Regions from separate parts of the Vreelandella titanicae genome, predicted to be linked through region 3. Evidence: predicted binding sites of a transcription regulator. Region 3 holds the regulator's gene; each other region holds the start of a gene.

Region 1 (5,171 bases), 2.5 Mb from region 3:
TGCAGCAAGCCATTCGTAAGAATCACGTATTAAGCAGGGCACAGCACACACAAAAATCAAGCCAGAAATCAACTTTGGAAAAGTAGCGGGGGAAAGCCCCCCCGCCATGCTGACTGCTGGCAGCGTAGTGGCCATATAAAACCCAATTGCCGATGCCACCACAAGAAACAGATCAAAGATCGGTTTACCTATATCCTTTGCCATCAGTCACTAACTCCTTATTTTATTTAGCAGCTAAGTCGCCAGCACTGTCTTTCATCACTTCAGCAGATTCAGCGATAAACGCCTCTAACTCATCTCCATACAGCGGTACAATATCCAAGCCCAGATTCGAGGCAGTCTCTTCGAAGGATCCTTCGTCTACAATTTCTTTAATGGCGTTGACCCACGCTTCCTTAGCCTCTTCCGGTAGGCCATCAGGGCCCGCGATGCCGCGCCATACTGTCAGAGACAGGTTGTAGCCTTCCTCTTGGAAAGTAGGGACATCGGGCAGCGACTCGCTACGCTCTGCGTAGGACATACCCAAGGCTTTCAGACGACCGGACTCTAGCGCCGAGCGAAGTTCCGCCCCACCTAGCACCACGGCATCCACGTGCCCTCCCATAGCAGCGGAGATAGTCTCAGAACCACCGGGGTAGGGAATGAAGTTAAAATCGACTTCAGCGGTATCAGCAAAGGCCACCGCCGCGATGTGAGCTGATGACCCTACCCCCGAAACCCCCACTTGCACCGAGGTGCCTTCCTTCGCAGCCTCGACCATAGCGTCCAGGTCCGCGTATTCGCTGTCTTCACCGACAGCGATGACGTAGGGCTCTTCAAGGATCTTGGCGACAAAATCAAAATCTTCGTAGGTAAAGTCAGCATTACCCAGCGCCTCTAAGGTCAGCAATGCATTACTGGCGGCAGCTAAGGTATAGCCATCTGCATCTGATGCCTGAGCACGCGTCAGCCCCACGGCTCCGCCGCCGCCCGAGATATTGCGAATGACCAAGTTGGTATCGAGTTTTTCTTCCAGAAGCGGCTGTAGTGCGCGGACGAAGGTGTCGTTGCCGCCACCGGCTGAGAAGGGCACGATCATATCGATGTTTTGCTCAGGATATTCAGCAAATGCACCAGCACTGGCCATCATTGCTGTTGCCACAGATAAGCTTAGCGCTAACTTTTTCATTGTAATGTCCTTCTTTGTCATGTTTAGAGTATTCACTCAGCGCACTAACGCTGGCTTTTTCGGATCAAACTTCCAATCATCTATCAAATATTGCATTGCCATCGCATCATCCCGAGCACCAGCAGGCAGTGAACGATAGAGCTTATTAGCCTCCTCTATGGCCTTCATATCGATGTCGACCCCAAGCCCCGGCGCATCGGTTACGGCCACTTTGCCACCCACAATCTCCGGCGGATTGCGAGTCAGGCGAGCATCGCCCTCCTGCCATATCCAGTGGGTATCAAGCGCGGTTGTGCGCCCCACGGCGGCGGCCCCCACCTGGGCGAACATGGCAAGCGAAATATCGAAATGGTTGTTGGAGTGCGAGCCCCAGGTCATACCATGATCCTGGCAGAGCTGGGAGACACGTACAGCACCGGAAAGTGTCCAGAAGTGCGGGTCGGCTAATGGAATATCGACTGAGCGCAGCATCAGCGCGTGGGCCATTTCCCGCCAGTTGGTGGCTACCATGTTGGTGGCGACAGGCAATCCGGTGGCATGGCGAAACTCAGCTAAAATCTCGCGACCGGAGAAGCCTTGTTCCGCCCCGCATGGATCCTCTGCGTAGGCAATCACACCGTGGAGATCCTTGCACAGCCGGATCGCCTCTTCGAGCGACCAAGCACCGTTAGGGTCAATGGTCGTGCGCGCATCCGGAAACGCATTGTGCAGCGCCGTGACGGCCGCTATTTCTTGCTCGCCAGCCAGAGCCCCGCCTTTTAACTTAAAGTCTTTAAAGCCGTATCGATCATGCGCCGCCTGAGCTAGCTCAACAATGTGCTGAGGGGTCATGGCCGCCTCGTCGCGCAAACGGTACCAGTCGTGATCCAAGCCCCCGGTGCCACGGCGGAAGTCCAACGGCGTAGCGTGCCCATCACCGATAAAGAACAAGTATCCCAGCACGTCAACGCTGTCACGCTGCTTGCCGTTGCCTAGGAGCTCTGCCACCGGCACTCCCAGAAACTTCCCCATCAAATCAAGTAACGCCGCTTCAAGCGCGGCAACTGCATTGATGCGTAGCTCAAATGTCCAGGATCCTTTACCGAAATCTTCAAAATCGGCACTCCGTCCGGCATTGTGCAACGACGCAATCATGGAGCGCATTTTTCCGATCGACTGACCGACCACCATCTCTCGCGACTGCTCAAGAGACGTTTGAATCGTCTCGCCACCGGGGGCTTCGCCCACCCCTACATTACCGTGACTATCCTTGAGGATAACCAGGTTGCGGGTAAAATACGGCGAGTGCGCTCCACCGATATTGAGTAACATGCTATCGCGCCCTGCCACGGGAATGACCTGCATATCGGTTATCGTGGGAGTGTCGTGACTCGACATAAAACAATTCTCCATATAGGCGGTGTTAGCGCGCAGATCAGCATCCCGCTCATTGCCGCATTAAAATAACGAAGGCGGACAAACGCAGCCCTTGTTGGTCAATCAAAGACTTTTAAACTCAAACCCACTCTTCGCTGCTTGGCATAGGCGATCTAATTATCCGGATCAATATGTCATACATCATACAAACAAGAAGATAAGTAGCATGACTTTCAGACGCAAGCAGCAGTAGTGAAAATTAAACCAAAGTAGCACTTGCTGGCATGACTGCCAGCAAGTGATTAACAACCTAAAAAAGACATTAAATAACTGATTTTATTTATTTTTATACTTCAACCACCCAGCCTGGCTTAAACACCGCTGGAGTAAATTCATCAGGGTATCCACCAGGGTTGGCAATGATACGCGTGCCGTTACGCAGAATATCCACGGGTTCGTGAACATGTCCGTGCACCCATACATCCATATTGCCCATTAAATGAGGCAAATTGGAGGCAAACGCGGGGGATAACGCGTCGCCCAGATATTGGCCTGGGATACAGTCGTGTAGCGGGGCATGATGGCTAACCACCACCTTAGGGCCATCAAACGGCTGGGACAGCTCTTTTTCGAGCCAAGCAAGCGCTTCAGCATGCACCTGCTGGCTTGCCTGAGGTGTGAATGTCTCCCCTGGCGAGGTTTGAACGATTTTAAAGTCGGGCATGTAGCGCAACGCCTTAGACTCAGTATCGGCGGGGTTTTGCGTTGGGTCACCGGCGTACAACGCAAAGTCAGTCCATAGCGTTGTACCGTAAAAGCGTACGCCATTGAAGGTGACGGCACGATTATCCAGAAGCTCAATGTCGAGCCGCTCGGCTTCGAGCGCCAGCTCATCACGCAGCAGCGGCATGCAGGTACCGTAGAACTCATGGTTACCTGGTACATAGATAATCGGCGTGTCTGGAAACTGGTGGCGCGCCCAGGCAAGGCCTTCGCACTTACGGTGAATATCCCCCGCCAGAACCACTACATCTGCCTCCACCTCAGGCAGCTCGCGGTTCCCGTCAAAAAACTCCAGGTGCAGGTCAGACAAAATACGCAGACGCATAGAGCTCCTCGTAACAAATACCTATTTAAACGATCTTACCCGGCCTAGGACACGTTGTCGCAGGGCATCGGTGTCACGTCAAGATATGCTGCATTGCAGCAAAAGTAGGCTATAATAACGATGTCGTCCCAATAGGAGGACCGCACAATGACTTTTTTAATAACACCCCCTGCACGCGATAATGAAGTTCTAGAGTTCTGGAGCTTGAATGCTCAGTGGCATCGTGCCGCAGTTGAAGCGCTGAGAGCCTATTTAGGCTAATTCAGGTGCTTTTGCACCCTTTAGACCAAAGATAATCACCGAAGCCGGAATATTTTCCGGCTTTTTTATGCTTATGAAAACCTTTTCCATTCAAAGACCTAATATCGTCATTTCAGCATTTGTAAGCCATGGCTTACGAAAAATGGCAAATCACCTACATCGTTAGGACTAGCCCTGCGTAAAAAAAGCTCATAATATCTCACCACAGCTAATTTGCTGCTATGCACAACACAGGCTGTGTACAACATAAGTTTTACAACAAAGGCTCATCGCATTCCCTGCCCCCTGAAAAAGGAGTGAACCCCATGCAACACTTAGACACCCCAACGCAAGCGTTGGAAGTAGATGTTATGGAAGTATGGGCACAGCGTGCCCGCCAACAACGTGCGGCACTTGACGCTATTAAAGCTTACCTGCGCTAAGTCCCCAAACGTCATATTGGTTCAACGCCGCTCAACGCCTCGTTTCAGCGAGGCGTTTTTTTACCTAGTTAAATGGACAAGCATCACTATCAGGTCTAAATATACGACCTCCAGGCTATAACTATGCTTTACGCAGCCATGCATTACCCTGCAACATAGTCTCTTGACACAAGACGCCTGTATAAGATAACGCTCTTCTGCTTACCCGCGCCCCTTACCAGATGAACCGCTTTAATGCTCGCTACCATTAGGCTTAATTATATTTGTCACCTCTTTAAAAAAACAAATAGTATTGCAATACCTAGTGGATTAATGATAACCACCTCGACGCTTCAGTATACATAGTCCCCCCAAATCATTTACTTCACGGCTGGGTATGGAGTTATATAAAGAAATAGTCTAATATTAATTCGGCTGATAAAGGCGCAATACTCAACGTGCAGACTCTTCTTGTTATGCACGCACATTGACGAAGGAACGGACGATGCAAACACCTTTTTTGGTTCGCAAAACATCTTATGCTTTAGGTTTAGTGGCGACACTCGCCCTTAGCGGCTGTCAATCAGGCGCTGATCTCGGAGGCTTAATGTCTGCGGGCTCCAGCTTAGCCGGCGCTGCCACGATGTCAGATCAGCAAATGCAACAACTAGGCGATCAAACCATCGCCCAGCTTGACTCCCAGAACCACCTTGTTGCAGACGATAGCCAGTATGCAAAACGCTTGGCCGAGTTAACCCAAGGCTGGGAAACAGTCGACGGCCATACGCTTGACTATAACGTTTATCGAATAGAAGAAATGAATGCTTTTGCGGTACCCAACGGATCCATTCGACTGCATAGCGGGCTGATGGATGAG
Region 2 (5,171 bases), 1.6 Mb from region 3:
CTGGGCATGCATGCCACCACCTTTCGCAATGCCTCTGGCTTGCCGGATGACGGCCAAATCACCACCGCGCGGGATATGCTCACGCTTTCGGTACGCGTGATGCAGGACTTTCCCCAGTACTACCACTACTTCGGCCTGCAAGAGTTTACCTACCGGGGCACTCGGCATACCAGCCACAATCGATTGGTGCGTGACTACCCAGGTGCCGATGGCCTAAAAACGGGGTTCATTCGCGCCTCTGGCTTTAACGTGGCCACTACCGCAGTGCGCGGTGATCGGCGGCTGGTGGGCGTCGTCATGGGTGGTTTTTCATCCCAGTCCCGGGATACCCATATGGCCAATCTACTGGATCGTAGCTTCTTGCGTGCGTCGCTACGCGACCAGCAAAGCTGGATGGGCGACACCAGCTTCTCGCGGGAATTTATGGCCTTTGCACCCCCTGCTCAGCCGGTGGCACCACAGCAGCCAGAGCCACGCCAACCCCTGCTGGCGGTGGTCGAAACGTCAACGTTGTCACCATCAGCCAACTCTACCCCCTCAACGCCGGTTGTCGATCTTGAAGAACAGCTAGCCGATATCGTCACCATTCAGCGCCCAACGCCGGCAAGCGAAGATCCACAGCCCGACCCACTTCAAGCGTTCATTGAGCGTGAACGCAAGATGGCCTCTGTCAATGAAACGGGCGGCGGCTGGGGGGTGCAAGTGGGTGCTTTCAGTCGTGAAGCCCAGGCACGGCAATTGGCGCAGCAGGCGGCTCAGCGGATTGCTCAGACTTTAGGCGGACGCATTGCTGTAGACACGGTAGAGGGCCAAAACCCTGTTTATCGCGCCCGGCTAATGGCATTGGACGAGCAGCGCGCTCGCCAAGCGTGCCGTGAGCTGCACTCCCAAGGTATGGACTGTATGGTCGTTAACGCCAGCTTGTAAGGGGGGCCGTCATCACCCCGCCAATGGCTAATTGGCGGGGTTTTTCTTTTTTGGCACTTTGTATTGACCAGTGAACAGGGAGATCGCGGTGACAACCTCGCTGAAAGGCATACTCTGCATGTGTTTGGGCGTTCTTTTCCTCGCCCTAGGCGACGCTGTTTCCAAGTGGTTAGGTGAAGTGCACTCGCCACTGCAGATTATTTTCTTCCGTGCCTTGGTATCGCTACCGCTGATTGCGCTGCTTGCCCATTTTGCCGGTGGGTTACGCAAGCTGCGTACGAAACGGCCGGGCATCCATTTGCTGCGCGGATTGATTTATACCGCCACCATGGTCTGTTTCGTATGGGGGCTAACGCTGCTCCCCCTGGCGGAGGCCACGGCGATTGCCTTTGTGGCGCCGCTGTTTGTGACCCTGCTTTCGGTGCCATTGTTGGGTGAGCGCATTGATCCACCGGTGCTGATCGCATCCTTGGTGGGGTTTGCGGGGGTGCTGATCGTGGTGCGGCCCAACGGCGATGCGTTTCAGATGGGCGCGCTGGTATTGGTGGGGGCGGCGCTATTCTATGCGCTGATGATGATTACCGCCCGGCGCTACGGCGCCCGCGAACACCTCTGGGCAATGCTGTTTTACATGACCTGTGTGCCGCTGGTGGTGACCGCGCTAACGCTGCCCTGGGTATGGCAAACACCCCAGCCGTGGCACTGGGTAGGCTTTTTCGCCTCGGGAGTATTGGGCGTTGCAGCCACCGCTTTTATCACCTTGGCCTTCCGGTTTGCCCCTGCGGCCATCGCCGCGCCTTTTGATTACACCGCCATGCTCTGGGCGGTACTGCTGGGCTGGTGGTTTTGGGGTGAAATGCCGGATCTCTGGGTTTGGGTAGGCAGCGCCTTGATAATGGGCAGCGGGTTAGCGGTAGCGTATCACGACCGTAGGACAACCCTTAAACGTCGTCCTACCGCCTAACTGACGTCACTCTACCGCCACTTTTTGATCTAGGTCACGGAAGCGGTGAGCTTGCCAAAACGGCGGGTTTGGGCTGGTTATAATCCTGGCCTTTCATCGCAGTCCGCTGCGAGCCATCGTCCTGATCACGGTGACTGTCTATGCAAGCCCCCGAACGACTGAAGCAAGCTCCCGAACTACTTTCCCCTGCCGGCACCTTCAAGAACATGCGTTACGCCTTTGCCTATGGGGCCGATGCGGTCTACGCAGGGCAGCCACGCTACTCTCTCAGAGTGCGCAACAACGATTTTAAAATTGATAACTTACACCGTGGTATCGAGTATGCCCATGCCCGAGGCAAGCAGTTTTACGTTGCTTCCAACATTGCCCCTCACAATAGCAAACTGAAAACCTACCTTCAGGATATGGCGCCGGTGATCGAGGCAGGGCCCGATGCACTGATTATGTCGGATCCCGGTTTGATTATGATGGTTCGTGATCGCTGGCCGGATCAACCTATCCACCTCTCGGTGCAATCGAACGTCGTCAACTGGGCTGCCGCCCAATTCTGGCAGCGGCAGGGTATCAGCCGCATCATTTTGTCTAGGGAGCTATCACTGGAAGAGATCGGCGAAATACGCGAACAGTGCCCAGGCTTAGAGATCGAAACCTTTGTTCACGGCGCACTGTGTATCGCCTATTCAGGGCGTTGCCTGCTGTCGGGTTATTTCAATCATCGCGACCCTAATCAAGGTACCTGTACCAACGCGTGTCGCTGGAAATACAACACCGTAGCAGCGACCCAGGATGACACGGGCGACTTAATAGCCGCCCAAGGAAGTGGCAGTGCAGCGGTCGGCAGCCCAGACGAGCTTTCGGCGCTGATTGAAGACGTTTCACGCCCTGGCAAGCTGATGCCTGTGTATGAGGATGAACACGGCACCTACATCATGAACTCCAAGGATCTGCGCGCGGTGCAGCATGTCGCTCGGCTGACGCAAATGGGCGTGGCGTCACTAAAGATTGAAGGGCGCACCAAGTCCCATTATTACGTTGCGCGTACAGCGCAAGTCTATCGCCAAGCCATTGATGACGCAGTCGCTGGGCGCCCCTTCAATAAACGGCTAATGGATGAACTTGAGAACCTGGCGAATAGAGGGTACACCGAAGGTTTCTATCAACGCCATGTGCACGGTGAGTTCCAAAGCTATGAGCAGGGGAACTCGATCGGCGTTCACCAACAGTTCGTCGGTGAAGTGCTGGGTTTCGATCCGGCTCGTGGCAGGTTGGAAGTCGAGGTTAAAAATCGCTTTGAAGTAGGGGATGGCATGGAGCTTATGCTGCCAGGTGGCAATCACCGCTTCGTGCTTGAGCATATCGAGAACTTGCGAGGTGAAGCGCAGAGCGCAGCACCTGGTTCTGGGCATCGCGTGCGAATCCCCGTTCCCAAGGTCAGCATTACCCCTGAACAGCTTGAGTTTGCGCTGTTAATGCGTGATCTCAAGCCTTCCAGAGCAGCACAATCTGAATCGTTGGGGGTAGCGATCAGCTAAACGCATAAACGTCCATTGCAAGCACACCGTGCTCCACGCTGTGGTGTAGCTGTTTTGCGTCACCTCCTGCCCCCATGGCCACCAGCAGCGGCTGGAAGTGTTCAGGGGTCGGGTGGTTCTCCCGCGCGTTGGGGGCGTTCTCCCAGCTAAGCAGTGCTTCACGATCATTGGCGATAAGGCGGTCGCTCACCCAAGTGGCAAATGCACCTACCCAGGCGGGCATAGGGCTCTCCTGGGGCATGATTTCATACAGGTTATGGGTCAGGCTGCCCGAGCCGATCACCAAAATCCCCTCTTCCCGCAGTGCCGACAGGCGCTCGCCCAGCGTGACCAGCTCCGCATTGCTCCAGCGCACCGGAAGCGACAGCGAAACAACCGGCACATTGGCGTCAGGAAACATCAGCGAAAGGGGCACCCAGGCGCCGTGATCCAGGCCGCGCTCTACCCGCTCGGCGCTCAGTAACACGGCCAGCCGTTCAGCCAGTTCCGGCTCACCCGGGGCGGGATACTGGCACTCGAAAAGCGCCTGTGGGAAGCCGCCAAAGTCGTGAATGGTTTCTGGCTTGGCGCTGATGCTGACCTTGAGCGCCAGGCTCTCCCAGTGCGCTGAGACCACTACCACCGCCTTGGGCGCAAGCTGCCTGCCCAGTTCGCGTAGAAAGGCATGAGCCGGGGTTTTATTGAGGGCCAGCATGGGCGAGCCATGGGAAATAAACAGACTAGGTAACATGAGTGAGTCTCCTCAGCAGCATGGCCAACGCTGGCGGTAAGCAAGCGCTGGCAATAGGGTTAGGCGATAGTTTTAGGTGTTAGGCGAATCGGTTACTTAGCACCCAGCGGCCGCTGCCCAGGCCCGCTTGCACGATTAACGCCAGCGTCCAGAACACCGGGAATTCCCAACCGCCGCCGGCATTTGAGAACATCCAGCCGTTGCCAAGATGCACCCAAGCAGCGCCGAGCAGTACCGGCACCAGTGCCAGGCTCACCCAGCGGGTGTAAACACCCAGAATCAGGGCGGCTCCACCGCCTACTTCGGCAGCAATGGTCAGGTAGGCCAGAAACCCTGGTAAACCCAGTGATTCAAAATAGCCGACGGTGCCCGGTAGGGTAAATACAAACACCTTGAGCAAACCGTGAGCAAGGGCCATCACACCCAGTGCGACGCGCAGTAGCGAGATGGCCTGGGGTTGTAAAGAGTGCTGTAGAGAGGGGGCAGAGTGAGTATGCGTTGTCATCGTAGTAGCTTCCATCGAGTGGTTGATGACGCTACTTTACAGCCGGATAAGATCGAGATAATCAGCGTATTTTGCACATCACTGTTGCGTAATGGGCGACAATCCAATGTTCTGCTCCCAAACTGGCGGATCGCCCCACGCCTCGGTGAGCAGGTCGATGAAGCGCTCCACCTTGGCGGGCAGGTAGCGCCGGGCGGGGTAGAGGGCATGAACATCGAGCCGTACCGCTGGCTCATTGGTCAAGATGGGCACTAAACGCCCGCTGGCGATACTCTCTGTGACCAGAAAGCTGGGCTGCTGAGCGATGCCCAGGCCAGCTTCCGCGGCGTGGGTGAGTACATCGCCGTTATTGCTTTCCAGTGGGCCATTGACCGTCAATGACTGCGTGGCAATCTTCCAGTCAGCGCTCTGTTGGCCGCTGCGGTAGCGTAGGCAGTGGTGCTTGGCAAGGGCTTGAACGCTGTCGGGTTCACCGTGGTTGGCAAGATATTCAGGCGATGCGCAAAACAGTAG
Region 3 (5,171 bases):
CCATGGCGCTTGAGCGGCGCATCAAAGCCACCTCGACGTTTGATCGCTTGGATGCCCTGGTTACTGACGGCCGGTTGGATCGCCGTTTTGCCGATGACCTGGGCGAAGCGTTGGCGCTCTTTTCTGAGCTGCGCCTCAAGCAGCAGCTAAGTACGCTGGAAACTTCTGCGGATGCGAAAGAAACTAACGCCCAAAGCAGCAGACGCGCTAACCGTGTCGTGGTGCAGAACCTCTCTTCCCTGGAGCGCGACCTACTGCGCGAAGCGATGCATATTGTCAAAGACTTTAAGCAGCGGCTTTCCCACCGTTACCATTTGGAGTATTCGTGAGCGGAATGCGGCTGTTAGATCGACATGTGACGCTATTTAGCGGCTCGCTGCGCACCTTGTTAAGGCGTGAAAGTGACCGGCGTCGTTGTGCAGACTCCCCCTATGCCTGGCTGTTTCAGCCCTATATGGGCGAAGAGCTGGTGGCGCTCGCCTGCACAGCAACGCCCACGCAATCATCACCTGTGATCAGCGTGGCGGCAGTGGTGCTGAGCCATCAGCAGGTGCATACCAGTCGTGCTTTTGTGATCACCCTTGGTAGCGCAAAGCAGCCCGAGAGCGCAACGCTGCGCCGTCATCACTTGCTGTGCGAGGCGGGGGAGATACTGCCACCAAATAGTGATAACTTGAGCGCGCTAGTAGAATTTATCGGCAATCGGCCCATCGTTGGCTGGCAGTTAGAGAGGCGCATTGGAGCATTGAATGCACTACTCAGTAAGCGGCTGAATTTTGCCCTGCCCAACGCCCAGGTCGATGTGGCAAAACTGCATCAGCGCCAACTGCGCCGTTTGCACCCGGAGGTCGAAGCGCCCAGCAGCTTCGCCCAGGCGTTGGCATGCTGGCAAGTACCCGTCATGGGCATGCAGAGTGTGCTTGGAGAGGCCACCGCCAGCGCACTGCTGTATATGCGCCTGCAGCGTATTATGGCGCAGGTGGCATAGTAGTCTCTTTCGTCGTGGCGAGGACAGCTTTCCGCGAGGGCGCTGTGAACCCCTCCCTGGGCGCTACTTTTGTCATCCATGACAAAAGACCCTCGCTCCAAGCTGCCCTCGCACCGAGGTATGGTGCAGCGGTCAAAATAGTCACTTCCAATTGCGATATCTTGTGTGGCTACGTCTGATTAGTTGGGTCAGGCGGTGAGTGTTGTTAGAATAGTTATTACTTTTTTCTCTCACGCCTTCTACCCTCGGCAGTGCTTATACCATGCAAACTCTTGATCACTTTGATCCTGCTCACCTTGATACGGTTGGAGCCACCCCAGCTGACGCTGAGCACGACCAGCCTGAGCTGGCTGATGCGAAGCAGAAGCGTGAATTTAACAAGCTGCAAAAGCGTCTGCGCCGAGAAGTGGGCAATGCGATCATTGATTATCAAATGATCAATGAAGGTGATCGCGTAATGGTCTGCCTCTCCGGTGGAAAGGACAGCTACACGATGCTGGAGATTTTGCGCAATTTGCAGCGCAATGCGCCGGTCAATTTTTCGCTGGTAGCGGTCAATCTGGATCAAAAACAGCCGGGTTTTCCCGAGCACGTATTGCCTGCGTATCTGGATAAGCAGGGCGTGGAGTACCACATTGTCGAGCGCGATACTTACTCGGTGGTAAAAGAGAAAACCCCGGAAGGTAAAACCACCTGCACGCTTTGTTCACGGCTGCGGCGCGGCTCGTTGTATGGCTTTGCCGAAGAGATTGGCGCCAATAAGATAGCCCTGGGCCATCACCGGGAAGATATTCTCGAAACACTGTTTCTCAATATGTTCTTTGGCGGCAACCTGAAAGCGATGCCGCCAAAGCTGCTATCCGATGATGGGAAGAATATCGTTATTCGGCCGTTGGCCTACTGCAAAGAGGCTGATATCGCCGAGTTTTCGCGGCTGATGGCGTTTCCGATTATTCCCTGCAACCTGTGCGGTTCACAGCCTAATATGCAGCGTCAGGTGGTCAAAGAGATGCTCGCCGAGTGGGACAAAAAGTTTCCTGGCCGCCTGGAGAGCATGTTCAAGGCTGTCACCAACATTGCCCCTTCCCAGTTGGCCGACCGCAGCCTGTTCGATTTTGAAGGCCTTGAGGCCAAGCAAGCAGAGCTACTGGCGGGGCGTATCCAAGCCTTTAACGTCAGCTAACTGTTTGCTCTTCCTCTTCGGCGAGGGTAATCAAGCGCGGCATATCGAGAATGTTGACCTCTCGCCCGGAGACCGCCACCACACTCTGCTGCTGAAAGCGGCTTAGTATGCGGCTGACCGTTTCCACCGCTAAGCCCAGGTAGTTGCCGATATCAGCCCTGGGCATTGAGAGGCGAAAGCTGTAAGGCGAGTAGCCCCGGCGACGAAAACGATCCGAGAGGGTAATCAAAAAACTTGCCAGCCGCTGATCGGCGGTTTTACGCGAAAGTAGCCGCATCATACGCCGGTCATCGCGCAACTCTTTGCTCATGCTACGATAAAGCTGGCCACGCAGTTCGGGTAGCTCCTCCGAGAGTAAGTCCAGGCGGTCAAAAGGAATCTCGCAGACGGTGGTCGTTTCCAGGGCGATAACGCTACCGGGGTAATGCTCTTCGTCAATGCCATCCAACCCCACCAATTCACTGGGCAGGTAGAAATTGGTTAGCTGCTCGCTGCCGTTACCTTCGGCGGTGACCTGTTTCAAACTGCCCGAACGGACTGCGTAAACGCTGGTAAAGGTGTCGCCCTGACGAAACAGCGGCTCGCCTTTTTTGAGTGGTGCACGGCGACGAATAATAGCGTCGAACTGCCCCATATCGTCCAGCTCAAGGGCAAGCGGCAAGCACAGAGAACTCAAGCTGCAGGTTTGGCAGCGAGTTTCGTGGAGTAGTGAGCGACGACGGCTCATGGGTTCCAACATGCGTTGCTCCTTGAGTGGGTCACACTTATCAATTAGAAAATCCTTACTTATTATAGTCGCTTTAGCATGCCTGCAATAAGGTGATTAAACAATCTTAGAATACCGTTGTCCCGTTTGCCCGGAAAGGTGGGTATCAAACGCCATCGCTATATGGCGAATCAGCAGCCGCCCCATCGGCGTGGCGTTAAGCTGATCAGCGCTGCGGGTCAGCAGGCCATCCTGTTCGGCGCTCTGCAGGCGCTCAAGCGCTGGCGCAAAGTAGCGGGGGGCATCGATGTTCCAGCGTTGACTAACGGCGGCCAGGTCAATGCCCATATCGCACATCAGCCGCTCAATTACATCCCGGCGGATCAGGTCGTCATCACTTAAGCGTATGCCACGCACGGTGGCAAGCTGCCCCTGATCCAGCGCCGCTTCGTAGCGGGCCAGATCGCTAGGATTCTGCGCATAGACGTCATCAATACGGGAAATCGCCGATACGCCAAGCCCGATTAAGTCGCACTGAGCATGGCTGGAGTAGCCCTGGAAGTTGCGCTGCAGCGAGCCTTCGCGCTGGGCAATAGCCAGGCTATCGTCAGGGCGGGCAAAGTGATCCATACCGATATGCACATAGCCAGCTGCGGTGAGCATTTCGATGGTGGTGCGCAGAATCGCTAGCTTCTCTTCTCCGCCTGGCAAGTCATCGACATTAATGCGCCGCTGCGGGGCAAAACGCTCGGGCATATGCGCGTAATTAAACACAGAAAGGCGCGCCGGGTTGAGCTCAATCACCTGGCGTAGGGTGTTGGCAAAGCTCTTTTCAGTCTGAAATGGCAAGCCATAAATTAGGTCGAGATTGAGCGAGCGAAAGCCCAGGCGATGCGCCTCATCCATCAGCGTTTCGGTAAGTACCCGAGGCTGGATACGATTAATCGCTTTTTGCACCAGTGGACTTAAATCCTGAACGCCCAAGCTGATGCGATTAAAGCCGAGGGATTCGAGATGGCGCAGCGTAAACACATCCGCTTCGCGAGGATCTATTTCAATTGCGTAATCGCGATCAGCAGACGATGAAAGACCAAAACGTGCATCCAGCCGATCAATCAGGTCGCCCATTTGGTTCAAACTGAGAAATGTCGGCGTGCCGCCGCCCCAATGCAACTGCTCCACCGGTCGTGATGTATCCAAATGGCGTGCGGTCAGCACCATTTCACGGTCAAGCCGGGCTATATAGGGCTCGGCAAGGGCAGTGTTTTTGGTAGCGATTTTATTACACGCGCAGTAGAAGCAGATCTTGCGGCAGAAGGGCACATGAACGTACAGCGAGAGCGGACGCTTACTGGCATTGCTACGCTCCAGCGCCTGGGTCAGGTCGCCAGGGGTAAATTGGTCGTGAAACGATAGCGCTGTTGGGTAGGAGGTGTAGCGTGGGCCGTTGGTGTCGTAGCGACGCAGTAACGCTTCGTCCCACACCGGCTGCATAGGGGCTGCGGCAGCAGCGGGTGCAAGAGGCAAGGCAGCAGGGGTATGAACGGGCATGAAGGGGCGCTCCGACGTTAGGATATGCCGCTAGCCTAACCCGTGGTGAGGAGGTAAATGTTGAGCCACGTCATGCTATTAGAGGTTGTGTGCCGTAAGAGTCCAGAGCTGCCACAGCGCAAACGCGATAATCGTTAGTGCCGCCACGCTGCGCGTCGCCGGGTGGCGAATCAAGTGGTTTAGCTGGCGCGCAGCGAGGCCAGTGGCGAGCAGCGCCGGCAGGGTGCCTAGCCCAAATGCGCCCATTAGCAGCGCGCCCTGGAACGGGTCGGCAATCGCCAAGCTCCAGGCCAGCATGGAGTAGACCAGCCCACAGGGTAGCCAGCCCCAAAGTGCGCCCAGCGCGAAGGCTTGAGGGATATACACCACCGGCATTAAGCGCCGCCCCACAGGCTCGATAAAGCGCCATAGACGGCGGCCAACCGCCTCCACTTTGAGCAGCCCTTTCCACCAGTTGGCGATATACAGTGCCATCAGGATCAGCATCAGCGCGGCAAACACCTGAAGCAGCATTCGTGCCGTGGCGGAAAGCGAAAACAGCGTGCCTAGCAGTGCCACCAGCGCGCCTGCGCTCATATAGCTAACAATGCGGCCTGTGTTGTAGCTGAGCAGCAGGCCTCCCATGCGCGCCGGATGACGCATGCTGGGGGGAACTGCAAAGGTGAGCGCGCTCATAATGCCGCCACACATACCAATGCAGTGGGCGCCGCCCATCAAGCCAAACACAAACGCCGCCATTAGCG
Region 4 (5,171 bases), 780 kb from region 3:
GGTGGCGCTAAACGGCGGCTAGGCGCTAGAGAGGCTGAATCAGCGAAGATCTTTTACCCGCCTAGCCTTACCCATCGAGCGCATAACACTTTCTACCGGGCACACCTCGACCTTGGTGCTGATACCAATGTGCGTCTTGATGGCATGCTGGAGCTGTTTCGCGGCTTCTTCACAAGCCACGGGGTCGCGGGCGATGTCATGATGATTCGCCTCTACACGAACAAGCACCATGTCCATATTGCCTTGGCGGCTGACTTCGATCTCGTAGTGGGGAGAAAGCGACGCGATTTTGAGCAGTTGTTCTTCGATCTGGGTGGGGAACACATTCACCCCGCGAATGATCAGCATGTCGTCGCTGCGGCCAGTGATCTTGTCGATGCGTCGCATGGGGCGCGCGGTGCCCGGTAGTAGGCGGGTCAGGTCACGGGTGCGGTAGCGAATCACCGGTAGGCCTTCTTTGGTTAAGGTGGTGAACACCAGCTCGCCGTATTCGCCGCCTGACAGGACGTCACCACTGACCGGGTCGATGATCTCGGGGTAGAAATGATCTTCCCAGATGGTCGGGCCATCTTTGGTCTCCAGGCACTCCATGCCTACGCCCGGGCCCATTACCTCAGAGAGACCGTAAATATCGAGGGCGTCGATGCCCAGGCGCTGCTCTAAGGCTGTGCGCATGCTGTCGGTCCAAGGTTCGGCGCCGAAGATGCCAGTACGCAAGGGCAGCGTATGCGGGTCGATGCCTTGGCGCTCCATTTCGTCCGCGATGTTGAGCATATACGAGGGGGTGACCATGATGATGTCCGGCTCGAAATCACGGATCAACTGAACCTGTTTCTCGGTCTGGCCGCCCGACATGGGAATCACCGCGCAACCCAGGCGTTCAGCACCATAATGCGCGCCCAGCCCACCGGTGAACAGACCATAGCCATACGCCACATGCACCTTGTCGTTGCGGCTGCCGCCGGCGGCGCGGATCGAGCGCGCCATCACATCAGACCACACATCAATATCGTTCTGGGTGTAGCCGACCACCGTCGGTTGCCCGGTGGTGCCGCTGGAGGCATGGATGCGAACGATCTCGCTCATCGGTGTGGCCAACATGCCGAACGGGTAGTTGTCGCGCAAATCGGCCTTGGTGGTAAAAGGTAGTTTGGCGAGATCCGCCAGCGTCTGGATATCGTCGGGATGCGCCCCAGCCTTGTCGAAGGAGTGGCGGTAGAAGGGCACATTGTCGTAGGCGTGCTTCAGGCTCCACTTCAGGCGCTTGACCTGAGTGGCGCGCAGCTCGTCGACGCTGGCGGTTTCCAAGGGGTCGAGAGTCGCGGTGTTGATACGCGTTGCGGGCTGATTCATCAGGGGTCTCCGATCAAGCTAGTTGTTATTGGACTAGTTTCTAAATGCACCATGGTCTATGGAATGGCTTTAGTAATGGGCTTATAAGCGCTCAATGATCAACGCGCCTTTCATTGGCTATCTCCAGCAGCGGTGTCTTCCAGGCGGAGTACGCTGCCGCGAATTTTGTAGGAACGCCCGCGGAACAAGGCAACGGTATCGCCGTGCTGATTGCGCAACGTAATGTCGTAAATGCCGGTACGCCCGCGGCGGCTGCGCTCTTCGGCGGTGGCGGTGATCTCGTCGCCCAGCTGGCCGGGGCCGAGGTAGTCGATACTGCAGCCAGCGGCCACGGTGGCTTCATCGTAGCTGTTGCAGGCAAACGCAAAGGCGGAATCGGCGAGGGCAAACAGAAACCCGCCATGGCAGTTGCCGTGCCCCTGCACCATGTCCTGGCGCACGGTCATGGTCAGTTCGGCGAAGCCGGGGGCCACGCGAGTAATACGCATGCCCAGCCCTTGGCTGGCGTGGTCACGGGAAAACATTGCCTCGGCGCAGGCTTCCGCCAGTTGCTGCGGGTTCAGTTGGGAATCACGCATGAAAGCTTTCCTCGTATAGGGCTTCGAGCCGAGCAAACACCTGACGCTTGGCCTCAAGCTTCTCGACGATAGCCTCGATAACCAAACGGCTATCGGTCAAGGCATTAATGGCGCCTGTGCTGATGATGCTAATAGTGGCGGTAGAGAGAAGGGTTGGCATATCACTCTCCCTTGAAGGTGGGGCGACGTTTTTCCATAAAAGCACTGACGCCTTCGCGGTAATCTTCGCTGCGCCCAGCAAGGCGTTGCAGGTCGCGTTCCAGGTCGAGCTGCTCGTTGAAGCTGTTATCGCTGCTGGCATGTAGGGCGCGTTTAATCAGCGCTAGGCCATGAGTGGGTTGAGTGGCCAGGTGGCGAGCCATGCTCATGGCTTCTTCTTGAAGCGCCTCATCGTCGACGCAGCGCCAGATCATGCCCCACTGTTCGGCGGTCTCGGCGGGCAGCTTGTCGCCCAGCATCGCCAGGCCCTTGGCGCGGGCCATGCCCACTAAGTTAGGCAATGTCCAGGTGCCGCCGGAGTCTGGAATCAAGCCGATCTTACAGAAGGCCTGAATAAAGCTTGCCGAGCGCGCGGCCAATACGATGTCGCAGGCCAGGGCGATGTTGGCACCGGCACCTGCGGCCACGCCGTTCACCGCACAAATGGTGGGGAACGGCATGTCTTTAAGGGCGCGCAGCATGGGGTTGTAACGTTTCTCAAGCGACTCGCCGAGGTCGGGGGCTTCTGCGCCGGGCGCGACGCTACGGTCGGAAAGATCCTGACCAGCGCAGAAGCCTCGGCCGTTGCCCGTCAGTAACAAAGCGCGAACGCTTGAGTCTTGGCGCACGGCTTTTAGCACCTTGCGCATCTCGGCATGCATTTCGGTATTGAAGTTGTTCAGGCTGTTGGGGCGGTTCAGCGTAATACAGGCGACGCCGTCTTCGACGCTGTAAAGCAGGGGCGCTTGGCTCATGGGTAATGTCCTTGTGTCAGTGCCCTTTAAAAGAGGCAGATCGTTTTTCTTGGAAGGCGCGCATGCCCTTTTCGCGGTCGGCGGTGCCCGCCAGTGACCGTTCGGCCTGTGGTGTACAGGATGGATCTCTGCCGAGTATAGATTTATTTTGATACACATCAATATTGTATGGGTGGTTGTAATGTGTCGCTTGTTGATGTTGTTGGTGGTTTATTCCTTATTAACAATAACTTGTGTGAATTTTTGGTGAATATAAGATAATTGTTAGACGATGGTATAAAAAAACCAAGGTCGTCTAAAAAAACTGAGTTATAGCAGGGTGCGTCGAGTTCTTAGATAGTGGTGTGCCGATTCTTCAGTAGGCGGTTACAGGTAAAGTGTTTGATGTTTTGTTACGCAAAATATAGTCTTTGTTTATATGGTGTATCAAAAAAGAGTGAGTGGAGGAGCGCCCCATGACGCAATCAGTGCAGCAAAGGCGCGATAACTCTAGGTGGCTACACAACTAATAAAGCAGTGGCCGAGCAGTTCGAAGAACTGGCGGTGGGGGCAACACCCCACACGGCCAACCAAGCTAACGGAGAACGTTATGCCTTACTATCGACTTGAAGGGGTGACGCCAGTGGTTCACCCGACGGCTTATGTCCACCCAACGGCAGTGTTGATCGGGGATGTGATCGTGGGCCCCAACTGTTATGTAGGCCCTGGCGCGGTGATGCGCGGCGATTTCGGCCGTCTTGTGCTGGAAGAGGGATCCAACCTTCAGGATACCTGTGTTATGCACGGCTTTCCTGGCTGCGTCACCAAAGTTGAGAAGGATGGCCATATCGGCCATGGCGCGGTACTGCATGGGTGCGTGATTGGGCGTGATGCCATGGTGGGTATGAACGCCGTGGTGATGGATGGCGCCAACATTGCTGAGAGGTCTATCGTTGCGGCAGCAGCGTTCGTTAAGGCGGGCTTCGAGTGTGAGCCCCAGTCGCTGGTGATGGGGGCACCCGCAAAGGTTAAGCGCGCGCTGAGTGATGAAGAGTTCGCCTGGAAACAGCAGGGTACCCAGGAGTATCAGCGCTTAGTGGGCCGTTGTCGGGACAGCCTGGAGCCCTGTGAGCCGCTGGCAGAACTCGATGCTGATCGTCCAACCTTGCTGGCTGGTGATACTCAACCCAAGCAGCAGACGCTGGATCAGTCGCCACAGCCATAAGGTGCGTTATGCCCGATGTGACGGCTGATTAAGCAGTCTCGTTAGGCGTTCAATCCAGCCCGCCGAAGCGCTGGTAGAAGCTGGGGCCAGGGGCGGGTAGTGGGCCCTCGGCGGTTTCCAAATGTTGATCCAACCAGCGTTCTGCACGTTCGTAGAGCAAACGATAAAGGTTGCGGCAGAGCTGATGGGCGTAGCGTCCTTCCCACGCCGTGGGGAGTAGTTCTTCAGGCAGGAGGGGGTCGCGTAATTGAACCTTGCGATACTCGTGAATAAGCAAAGTTCGGGCAATGAAGCACTCTTCTTGGCCCAAATGGTTCTCTGTGTTGAGCGCGTTCCAAAGGGGGCGAAACTTAACCAGAAAACGTTGGTAGAGCTCGGCTAATTCGTCGAGGTTCCAGCTCTCTCTGACCTGGAGACGCAGCGGCTTACTGGTCATGGGCTCCATGGTCTGCGTTTGCATTACAATCGTATCGTCTGCTGCATCTAGTTCTTGCAAAGCCGCCATGGTCTCTGCACATGACAGCGTGGGATGCGCCAGCACACCCTGAGCAAAACTACCAAAGCCTAGCCATTCGAGCTCGTCACGAATCTGCTGGCGCCGGTCTGGGGGAAGCTGTGTCAGCAATACCAATGTCCACTGTCCCGACCAAGCTGGCTGGGTGCCGTGATAGACACGCTTGAAGGCTTGTTCGAAACGACGCCGACCAGGGCCACTCAACCGATAGTAGCTGCGACGACCAATCTTCTCTCCCCGTAGCCAGGTTTCATTGGTCAGCCGGTAAACCGATGTACGCACCAGCCGCTCATTGATACCGATGGGCTCCACCAGTTTCGATAGACTGCCTAACCACACAGTGCCGCCCCGCGGAACGATAGAGTCGCCATAGACGGTAATAATCAATGAACCGGCGCGAATTGGCCGACGCTTCTGGAAGTCATCAATAAGCGTAGCGACGCAGTCTTTAGCTGACGACATGGTGAAAGTTGATTCCCTTTGCGGTGAGGTTGTCGCTAAAAACGACAGAAAATATGACGAATACAAAAGATTATCGTATCACGTTTTTTTGTCGTTTGGCCTGAGAC

The links. Region 3 encodes FNR, which switches genes on or off when oxygen is low (the NO sensors DNR and NnrR bind a similar motif). Its sites were predicted from a motif close to TTGATNTANATCAA; they were not measured.
Region 1: a site for FNR is predicted at 2,701-2,714, ahead of HZS52_RS23295 (enolase C-terminal domain-like protein). Genes of this name have one in related genera too.
Region 2: a site for FNR is predicted at 1,916-1,929, ahead of trhP (prephenate-dependent tRNA uridine(34) hydroxylase TrhP). Genes of this name have one in related genera too.
Region 4: a site for FNR is predicted at 3,033-3,046, ahead of paaG (2-(1,2-epoxy-1,2-dihydrophenyl)acetyl-CoA isomerase PaaG). Genes of this name have one in related genera too.

Annotation. Positions count from the first base shown of each region.
Region 1 is NZ_CP059082.1:5,045,027-5,050,197, forward strand. It holds gene HZS52_RS23285 (tripartite tricarboxylate transporter TctB family protein) at 1-204, opposite strand, end outside; gene HZS52_RS23290 (Bug family tripartite tricarboxylate transporter substrate binding protein) at 224-1,168, opposite strand; gene HZS52_RS23295 (enolase C-terminal domain-like protein) at 1,205-2,545, opposite strand; gene HZS52_RS23300 (metallophosphoesterase) at 2,871-3,632, opposite strand; gene HZS52_RS23305 (M48 family metalloprotease) at 4,800-5,171, shown strand, end outside.
Region 2 is NZ_CP059082.1:687,212-692,382, reverse strand. It holds gene HZS52_RS03300 (SPOR domain-containing protein) at 1-927, shown strand, start outside; gene HZS52_RS03295 (DMT family transporter) at 1,016-1,891, shown strand; gene trhP (prephenate-dependent tRNA uridine(34) hydroxylase TrhP) at 2,032-3,423, shown strand; gene HZS52_RS03285 (DODA-type extradiol aromatic ring-opening family dioxygenase) at 3,416-4,153, opposite strand; gene HZS52_RS03280 (DoxX family protein) at 4,233-4,658, opposite strand; gene HZS52_RS03275 (LysR family transcriptional regulator) at 4,737-5,171, opposite strand, start outside.
Region 3 is NZ_CP059082.1:2,270,275-2,275,445, forward strand. It holds gene HZS52_RS10395 (DUF294 nucleotidyltransferase-like domain-containing protein) at 1-329, shown strand, start outside; gene HZS52_RS10400 (3'-5' exonuclease family protein) at 335-988, shown strand; gene ttcA (tRNA 2-thiocytidine(32) synthetase TtcA) at 1,251-2,171, shown strand; gene fnr (fumarate/nitrate reduction transcriptional regulator Fnr) at 2,164-2,910, opposite strand; gene hemN (oxygen-independent coproporphyrinogen III oxidase) at 2,995-4,428, opposite strand; gene HZS52_RS10420 (sulfite exporter TauE/SafE family protein) at 4,507-5,171, opposite strand, start outside.
Region 4 is NZ_CP059082.1:1,491,789-1,496,959, forward strand. It holds gene paaK (phenylacetate--CoA ligase PaaK) at 40-1,353, opposite strand; gene paaI (hydroxyphenylacetyl-CoA thioesterase PaaI) at 1,464-1,931, opposite strand; gene HZS52_RS24355 (3-hydroxyacyl-CoA dehydrogenase NAD-binding domain-containing protein) at 1,924-2,091, opposite strand; gene paaG (2-(1,2-epoxy-1,2-dihydrophenyl)acetyl-CoA isomerase PaaG) at 2,093-2,884, opposite strand; gene paaY (phenylacetic acid degradation protein PaaY) at 3,474-4,088, shown strand; gene paaX (phenylacetic acid degradation operon negative regulatory protein PaaX) at 4,138-5,064, opposite strand.